2 regions of the Gibbsiella quercinecans genome follow, and region 1 is predicted to be linked to the other one. Evidence: predicted binding sites of a transcription regulator. Region 1 holds the regulator's gene; the other holds the start of a gene.

What was found. The regulator LexA, encoded in region 1, represses DNA repair genes until DNA is damaged. The targets are predictions, from matches to a motif close to TNCTGTATGTACATACAGNA.
Region 2: the regulator LexA is predicted to act here: its motif matches at 2,502-2,521, upstream of uvrB (excinuclease ABC subunit UvrB).

The regions. Positions count from the first base shown of each region.
Region 1 covers NZ_CP014136.1:2,979,351-2,983,781, forward strand. The annotation lists gene plsB (glycerol-3-phosphate 1-O-acyltransferase PlsB) at 1-1,547, opposite strand, end outside; gene ACN28Q_RS13870 (diacylglycerol kinase) at 1,673-2,041, shown strand; gene lexA (transcriptional repressor LexA) at 2,176-2,784, shown strand; gene dinF (MATE family efflux transporter DinF) at 2,878-4,227, shown strand.
Region 2 covers NZ_CP014136.1:1,149,077-1,153,507, reverse strand. The annotation lists gene bioD (dethiobiotin synthase) at 1-546, shown strand, start outside; gene ACN28Q_RS05275 (ABC transporter ATP-binding protein) at 590-1,300, opposite strand; gene uvrB (excinuclease ABC subunit UvrB) at 2,632-4,431, shown strand, end outside.

The DNA.
Region 1 (4,431 bases):
TTGATGCGCACCATGATTTTGCCGGCAAGATCGTTCACCGTTGGCGTCAGCCAGCTTGGGCGCTGGGCTTCGATCGGATCGATAGCGTCACGCCACTGAGGCACATGCTGGTTGAGATAGGTGGTCAACGGCAGCGGTTCGCCGAAGTTGACGTAGCCCAGGCCAAGATTGCGCAGTTTGCGCAGGCCACGCAGCATTTGCAGCAGGTTTTCTTTTTCTTTGGTGGCGCCGCGCAGCTCTTTGGCGTAGGTGCCCACTTCCATCACGTGCTCGTAGCCGATGTAGATCGGCACCAGCGTGATTGGGCGTGTGCCGCCGCGCAGCATCGCCTGGATGGTCATCGCCAGCGTGCCGGTTTTCGGCTCCAGCAGGCGCCCGGTGCGGGAGCGGCCGCCTTCGACAAAGTATTCCACCGAGTAGCCGCGGGTAAACAGTTCGCCCAGGTATTCACGGAACACCGTGGAATACAGCTTGTTGCCTTTGAAGGTACGGCGAATGAAAAAGGCGCCCAGGCGGCGGAAAATCGGCCCGGCCGGCCAGAAATTCAGGTTAATGCCGGCGGCGATGTGCGGGGGCACCAGCCCCTGGTGATACAGCACGTAGGACAGCAGCAAGTAGTCCATGTGGCTGCGGTGGCAGGGAACATAGACGATTTCGTGGCCGTCCTGCGCCAGTTGGCGCACGCGTTCGGCGTTGGTAACGTTGATCCCTTGATACAGGCGGTTCCAGGTCCAGCCCAGCACGCGGTCTGACAGGCGCACGGTTTCGTAGGAGAAATCGGCGGCGATCTCTTCCATCAGCGCAATGGCGTTCTGCTGCGCTTTTTCGTGAGAGATTTTTTTGCTGCGCGCTTCGTCCTCAACGGCTTTTTCAATCGCCTTGGAAGCCAGCAGCTTGTTGAACAAGTCCTGGCGCGCCGGCAGGCTCGGGCCGACCGCGGCCAGGCGCTGGCGGGCGAAATGCATGCGCGCCACGCGTGCCAGTTTCTGCGCAATGGTTTGATCGGTGCCGTGTTCGTTCGCCATATGGCGCAGCGAAACGGTATTGGAGAAGCGGACGAAGCTGTCGCGCCCCAGCCACAGCACGGCGAAGAACTTCTGTATGCCGTTCAGCAGACGCAGGTGCGGGGTGCCGTGGCCTTCCCGGCCGGGGGAGCGGCCGAACATGACGGAAACCGGCAGCATCTGGATATCGAGATCCGGATTGTTGCGGTGCAGATCCAGATAGTCATGAAACAGCTTGACCGACTCTTCTTTCGGCGTGTAGTACCGGAACACACGCGGGCCGTCGTGAATAAACACATAGCCGGGCAGTACGGTGCCGTCGATTTCCAGCGGAGTGAGCGGATCGGGCAGATCCTGCGCCAGACATTGGGCCCGCAGCGTGAGTAAATCCGCCTTCGAGTTATAAGGTAAAACGTACAAAATCGGCCGAGTGGGATCCAACCCTAACTCCGCGACCGGATCTGACGGGATAACCTTACTTCTTACCAGCAGTTTTAGTAAAGAACTCAATAAGTTATAATAAATTTTACGCCAACTTGACATAACAACGTGAAGCCTCTTGTTAGCAACGCGCCGCAAGCATACCAGAAACCGCTTTGCAGATCTGTGGTGTTAAAAAAGCCGATGCCGTTAAAATGATGTTTTACCCCTGAAAAAGGCGCCCGTAAATGGCAAATCAAGCAACCGGTCTAACGCGTATTATTAAGGCGGCAGGTTATTCCCGGCAGGGGTTTATTGCCGCCTGGCAAAATGAAGCGGCGTTCCGCCAGGAAACCCTCGCCGCCGTGCTCGCCATTATTTTGGCCGCCTGGCTGGACGTTGGGGCGATCGCCCGTATTTTACTGGTGGGTTCCGTGATCCTGGTGATGATCGTCGAGCTGCTTAACAGCGCAATCGAAGCGCTGGTCGATCGCGTGGGCACCGAGCACCACGTGCTTTCCGGCCGGGCAAAGGATATCGGTTCGGCGGCGGTGACGCTGGCGATCATACTGGCGCTGTTTGTTTGGGGCAGCGTGCTGTGGCAGCACTTTGCCTGAATAGCCGCCGCCATTAGGCTGTTTTTCGCCGGTTTTGCGCGCCTACTCCCTGATTTTTATTTATTCTGCGGTTCCCAATCCCCCCGCACCTGTATATACTCACAGCAAAACTGTATAAACAAACAGGGGGCGGGATGAAAGCACTAACTACCAGGCAGCAAGAGGTCTATGACCTGATTCGCGATCATATTTCGCAGACGGGCATGCCGCCCACGCGTGCCGAGATCGCATTGCGTCTGGGGTTCCGCTCGCCGAATGCGGCTGAAGAGCACCTGAAGGCGCTGGCGCGCAAAGGGGTGATCGAGATCATCTCCGGCGCCTCGCGCGGTATCCGCCTGCTGATGGAAGATGAAGACGGCCTGCCGCTGATTGGCCGCGTGGCCGCCGGTGAGCCGCTGCTGGCGCAGCAGCATATCGAAGGGCACTACAAGGTTGATCCTTCCCTGTTCAAACCCAACGCCGATTTCCTGCTGCGGGTAAAAGGGATGTCGATGCGCGACATCGGTATCCTTGATGGCGATCTGCTGGCGGTGCATAAAACGCAGGACGTGCGTAACGGCCAGGTCGTGGTGGCCCGTATCGAAGATGAAGTGACCGTCAAACGCCTGAAAAAACACGGCAACGTGGTTGAATTGCTGCCGGAAAACAGTGAATTCAAACCGATCGTCGTCGATCTGCGTGAGCAAAACCTCACCATTGAAGGGCTGGCCGTCGGCGTTATTCGCAACGGTGACTGGATTTAACCCCCTGCGTTTCCCCCTGATGTAAATCGCCCCTGTCCAGGGGCGATGCCTTTCTTGCTTTTTCAATACGCACTGCCACAGGAATAGGTTGCTATGCGCTTGATTACCGCCTTCTTTAGTGACAACGACAAAGCGCTGTGGCGTTTGGCGTTGCCGATGATCTTTTCCAACATTACCGTGCCGTTGCTCGGTTTGGTCGATACGGCGGTGATCGGCCACCTCGACAGCCCCAGCTATCTTGGCGGCGTCGCCGTGGGTGCGATGGTCACCAGCTTCCTGTTCATGCTGTTCTTATTCCTGCGCATGAGCACTACCGGGCTGGCGGCTCAGGCGCAGGGCGCCGGCGATGCGCAGCGGCTGGCCCAGGCCTTTGTGCAGCCGTTGCTGCTGGCCGGGATTGTCGGCCTGGCGATACTGTTGCTGCGCCGGCCGCTGATCGGACTGGCGTTGCAGGTTGTCGGCGGCGATGGCGAAGTCTTGCAGCAGGCGCGGCTCTTTTTGGATATCCGCTGGTTAAGTGCGCCGGCGGCGCTGGCCAACATGGTGCTGCTGGGGTGGCTGCTCGGCGTGCAGTACGTGCGTGCGCCGGTGCTGTTGCTGATCGCCGGCAACCTGCTGAATATTGTGCTGGATGTGTGGCTGGTGATGGGGCTTGGCTGGAATGTGCAAGGGGCTGCGCTGGCGACGGTGGTGTCCGAGTATGCCATGCTGCTGTTTGGGCTATGGCTCGCCTGGCGGGTGATGAGGCGGCGGGGCATTTCACTGCCGATCTTGCGCCAGGCCTGGCGGGGAAACCTGGGCCGTTTGCTGGCGCTGAACCGGGATATCATGCTGCGTTCCCTGCTGCTGCAGTTGTGCTTCGCCTCGTTGACCATTCTTGGCGCCCGGCTGGGCAGCGAAGTGGTGGCGGTTAACGCAGTGCTGATGAACCTGCTGACCTTTACTGCCTATGCGCTCGATGGTTTTGCCTATGCGGTGGAAGTGCACTCCGGCCATGCCTATGGCGCGCGCGACGATCGCAAGCTGCATCAGGTATGGCACGCCGCCTGCCGGCAGGCGGGCCTGGTCGCGCTGGGATTTGCGGCAATTTACGCCGTTGCTGGCCAACAGATTGTTGGCGCACTGACCTCCTTACCGGCGCTGCGTGAACTGGCAAACCACTACCTGGGCTGGCAGGTGGTGCTGCCGCTGGTCAGCGTGTGGTGCTACCTGATGGATGGCATGTTTATCGGCGCGACCCGCGGCGCGGAAATGCGTAATAGCATGGCGGTTGCCGCCGCCGGCTACGCGCTGGCGTTGCTTACTCTGCCGCTGCTCGGCAACCATGCGTTGTGGCTGGCGCTGTGCGTGTTCCAGATGCTGCGTGGCATTACGCTGGGGTGGCTTTGGCTGCGCCATAACCGGCAGGGCACCTGGTTTGCGCACGAGCGGGCCAGGGAGTAGCCTCCCATTCATTGTGGTTTTTGTTAATATCATGTTACATCTTGCTGGGTAAAGAAAACCCTGGTTATCGGGTTGTTTTGTTGTTGTTTTTAACTAAAAAATCGCTTATTTATGGTGTTTATTGCTGGCTTTTATTTTTAATCCAGAATCTATAGCTAATATTAGTAATGTGGCTGGCTGATTAGGCAACGGCTTAATCCAGTG
Region 2 (4,431 bases), 1.8 Mb from region 1:
ATGACGGCGCAGGGGCTGCGTAACGATGATGCGTTGGCGCTGCAGGCCAACAGCAGCGTCACGCTGGATTATAGCGAAGTGAACCCTTACACCTTCGCCGAGCCGACGTCGCCGCACATCGTCAGCGCCGCTGAAGCGCGGCCAATCGATCCGGCACATTTATCCGCCGGGCTGCGTCATCTGGAGCAACGCGCAGACTGGCTGCTGGTTGAAGGGGCTGGCGGTTGGTTCACCCCGCTGTCGGAAAGCTATACCTTTGCTGATTGGGTAAAAGCGGAACGGCTACCGGTGATTTTGGTGGTGGGCGTTAAACTGGGTTGCATCAACCATGCGGTGTTGACCGCACAGGCCATTACGCAGGCGGGGTTAACATTGGCCGGTTGGATTGCGAATGATGTGGTGGCGCCTGGGGTTCGTCATCAGGAATACCTGGCAACTCTGCGCCGCATGCTGGCTGCGCCGCTGTTGGGGGAAATCCCGCATTTGCCGCAGATTGAGCGCCAGCCGCTTGGCCAGTATCTTGATTTAGGGGCGTTGCCGGCCTGAACCGTAATAGCAGGGCGCAGCGTACACGTTGCGCCCTGTTTGTTTACACTGCCAGATAGGCATTAATCAATTCCTCATCCAACTGTTCCAGCGTGCCATTAGCCACGTTGCGGCCTTTATCCATCAGGCAGAAGCGATCTGCCACGCGGCGTACGAACGGCAATGAATGTTCCACCAGCAGGATGGTCATCCCCAGCTCGCGGTTGATTTTACGGATCACATTAGTGATATCCGCCGCGATGGACGGCTGAATGCCGGCCGTCGGCTCATCCAGAATCATCAGTTCCGGCTCCAGCACCAGCGCGCGGCCAATCGCCAACAGTTGCTGTTCGCCGTCGCACAAATCGCCGGCGCGGCGGGAGCGCATATCGTACAGATTGGGGAACAGATCATAGACCAACGGCGGGATACGATGCGGTTTATCGCGCCCCGCCATCAGCGCCACCTGCAGGTTTTCTTCCACGCTAAACTGGGAAAAAATTTGTCGCCCTTGCGGTACATAGCTGATACCCAGCGCCGCGCGGGTTTCCACCGGCTGTTGCAGCAGGTTTTGCGGCGGCGCATCCGTAGGCTGCCAGGTCATACTGCCGCTGACCACCGGCAAGTGGCCCATGATGCAGTTGACCAGTGTGGTTTTGCCCACGCCGTTGCGGCCAAGCAGGGTGGTGCATTGGCCGCGCGGCAGCTCCAGGTTGATATCCCACAGCGTATGATTTTGTCCGTAATACTGATTTAACGACCTTAAACTTAACATCGGCATTCTCCTCAAAGGCCTGGCACTTGTGGATGTGCGCCTCAATGGCGCTGGCGTAACGCCGGTATGGCAATCAAACGTCAACGTCCTGAGTGTATCCACACTCCTTAACTGTACTCGCCGCGTTAGCGGTTTCTTTCCCAAGTGTATTAACGGCCAGAATAAAATGCCGTTCCGGCTACCGTGGGTGGTTAGCGCAGAAAGGCCGCTAAAATTTAATATTCAGGAAAAAATGGCCATTAAAAGCCGGATTCCCGTTATGTTTCGCTTTTATGACTGCGTTAGCGGTGATTTGTTTTACCGGTAACAGGCCAACTCAAGCAGAGGATTCTATCGTACAGGCGGGGTTCACTCTCTATCCGCGCTGTCCATCCTTAACGGGGTTTTGCAATTAGCAGGCCAACTTTATCGCGGCGATAAAAAAGCGTCTTGTTAGCGTGGTGTTAACCTGGCGGCAGGGGCGAGGCGGGTTGGCGGCAAGGCGGCGCAGGCAAAGTCTGGGCGGTAAGCGCCGGGTGTGCACTTTTGCGGTGCTGCCGGGATTGGTTATGGTGCACAGGATTTCACCCATCGGGCAGGTAAACCCCCCTTGCGGCGGTTGAAAATGGAAAATGAATTTCGGCCGGGCCGGTTTATTAGCATTAATCGGCATAAACACAGCGATTTTTTTATGAAAAAAATAACTAAAAAGACCCTTTAAGCCGTTTTGACTAGCGAAAGGCGTTCTTTCTGAAGCTCCCGTGGTTGGCGGGGTGGTAAGAGTTATCCACTATTCCTGTGGATAACCTTGTGTATTAGATTTAGAAAAACGCCTTAAAGCGAGAGCCGGCGCGGGTTGTGTTCGCGTTGCCCGTATTCTCATCTTTTTATTAAATTATATATTTATCAAATAATTAACTAAAATCAAGCGATGCCTGATGAAGCCAATGCGTTTGCCTGGATTTTTACCGTTGTGTTACTGATAAGTTAACGCGGAGCGGGTTTTGGGGATAAATCTGTGATTGACAATAAAAATGTCACCGTATTGTCATCGCCGGCGTGCGCGTAAAGCCGGGCAACGGTGCATGGCTGGCCGATCTTGGGGCAGTTGTGCCGTGGGCATCGCGGTTGCCTGGTGTGCCGCTGGGCTCTGGTGCCGGGCTAAATGGCGGCAGGCTGCGGTTTTCCCATCGCCAACGCCACGGCGGGTAAATCTGCTTGAAGCTGGTTTTATATCCAGTATCATAATGGCACTGGCGCAATTCGCCGGGGCTTTCCATACTTAAGGGCCGCCCCGTGAAGCGATTCACGGGGCGCCTGAGCGCGCATTTCTCACGGGGTAGCCTAGTCTGATGAGTAAACTGTTCAAACTGCATTCTGAGTTCAAACCGGCCGGCGATCAGCCGGAGGCCATCCGCAAACTGGAAGAAGGGCTGGAAGACGGCCTGGCGCATCAGACGTTGCTGGGGGTAACCGGTTCGGGTAAAACCTTCACGATCGCTAATGTGATTGCCGATCTGAATCGGCCAACCATGGTGCTGGCGCCGAATAAAACGCTGGCGGCGCAGCTGTATGGCGAGATGAAAGAGTTCTTCCCGGAGAACGCGGTGGAGTATTTTGTCTCTTACTACGATTACTACCAGCCGGAAGCCTATGTGCCGAGCTCCGATACCTTTATCGAAAAAGACGCCTCGGTGAACGAACACATCGAGCAGATGCGTCTGTCGGCCACCAAGGCGCTGCTGGAGCGGCGCGATGTGGTGGTGGTGGCCTCGGTGTCCGCCATCTACGGTTTGGGCGATCCGGATCTGTACCTGAAGATGATGCTGCACCTGACCAACGGGATGATTATCGATCAGCGTTCAATCCTGCGCCGGCTGGCGGAGCTGCAGTATACCCGCAACGATCAGGCCTTTCAGCGCGCCACCTTCCGCGTGCGCGGCGAAGTAATTGATATCTTCCCGGCGGAATCCGATGAGCTGGCGCTGCGCGTGGAACTGTTCGACGAGGAAGTGGAGCGGCTGTCGCTGTTTGATCCGCTCACCGGCCAGATCCAGCAGGTGGTGCCACGGTTTACCATTTATCCCAAATCGCACTACGTCACGCCGCGTGAACGTATTTTGCAGGCCATGGAAGAGATCAAGCTGGAGCTGGCCGAGCGGCGCAAAGTGCTGCTGGCCAATAACAAGCTGCTGGAAGAACAGCGCCTGACGCAGCGCACCCAGTTTGATCTGGAGATGATGAACGAACTGGGCTATTGCTCCGGCATTGAAAACTACTCGCGTTACCTTTCCGGGCGCGGGCCGGGCGAGCCGCCGCCCACGCTGTTCGATTACCTGCCGGCGGATGGCTTGCTGGTGGTGGACGAATCTCACGTGACGATCCCGCAGATCGGCGGTATGTACAAGGGCGACCGTTCACGCAAGGAAACGCTGGTGGAATATGGCTTCCGCCTGCCTTCCGCGTTGGACAACCGCCCGATGCGTTTTGAAGAGTTTGAAGCGCTGGCGCCGCAGACGATCTATGTTTCCGCCACGCCGGGCAAATATGAGCTGGAGAAATCCGGTGGTGAAATTATCGAGCAGGTGGTCAGGCCGACCGGCCTGCTGGATCCGGAAATCGAAGTGCGGCCGGTCACCACGCAGGTGGACGATCTGCTGTCTGAAATCCGCAAGCGGGCGGCGATCAACGAACGTGTGTTGGTGACCACGCTGACCAAACGGATGGCGGAAGATCTGACGGAATATCTGGAAGAACACGGTGAGCGCGTGCGCTACCTGCACTCGGATATCGATACCGTGGAGCGCGTTGAGATCATCCGCGATCTGCGCCTGGGGGAATTCGATGTGTTGGTGGGCATTAACCTGTTGCGTGAGGGGTTGGATATGCCGGAGGTTTCGCTGGTGGCGATTCTGGACGCCGATAAAGAAGGCTTCCTGCGTTCCGAACGCTCACTGATCCAGACCATCGGCCGTGCGGCGCGTAACCTGAACGGCAAGGCGATCCTTTACGGCGATAAAATTACTGATTCCATGGCCAGGGCGATCGGTGAAACCGAGCGCCGCCGCGCCAAACAGCAGGCATACAACGCCGAGCGAGGCATCACGCCGAAAGGCCTGAATAAAAAGATCGGCGATATTCTGCAAATTGGC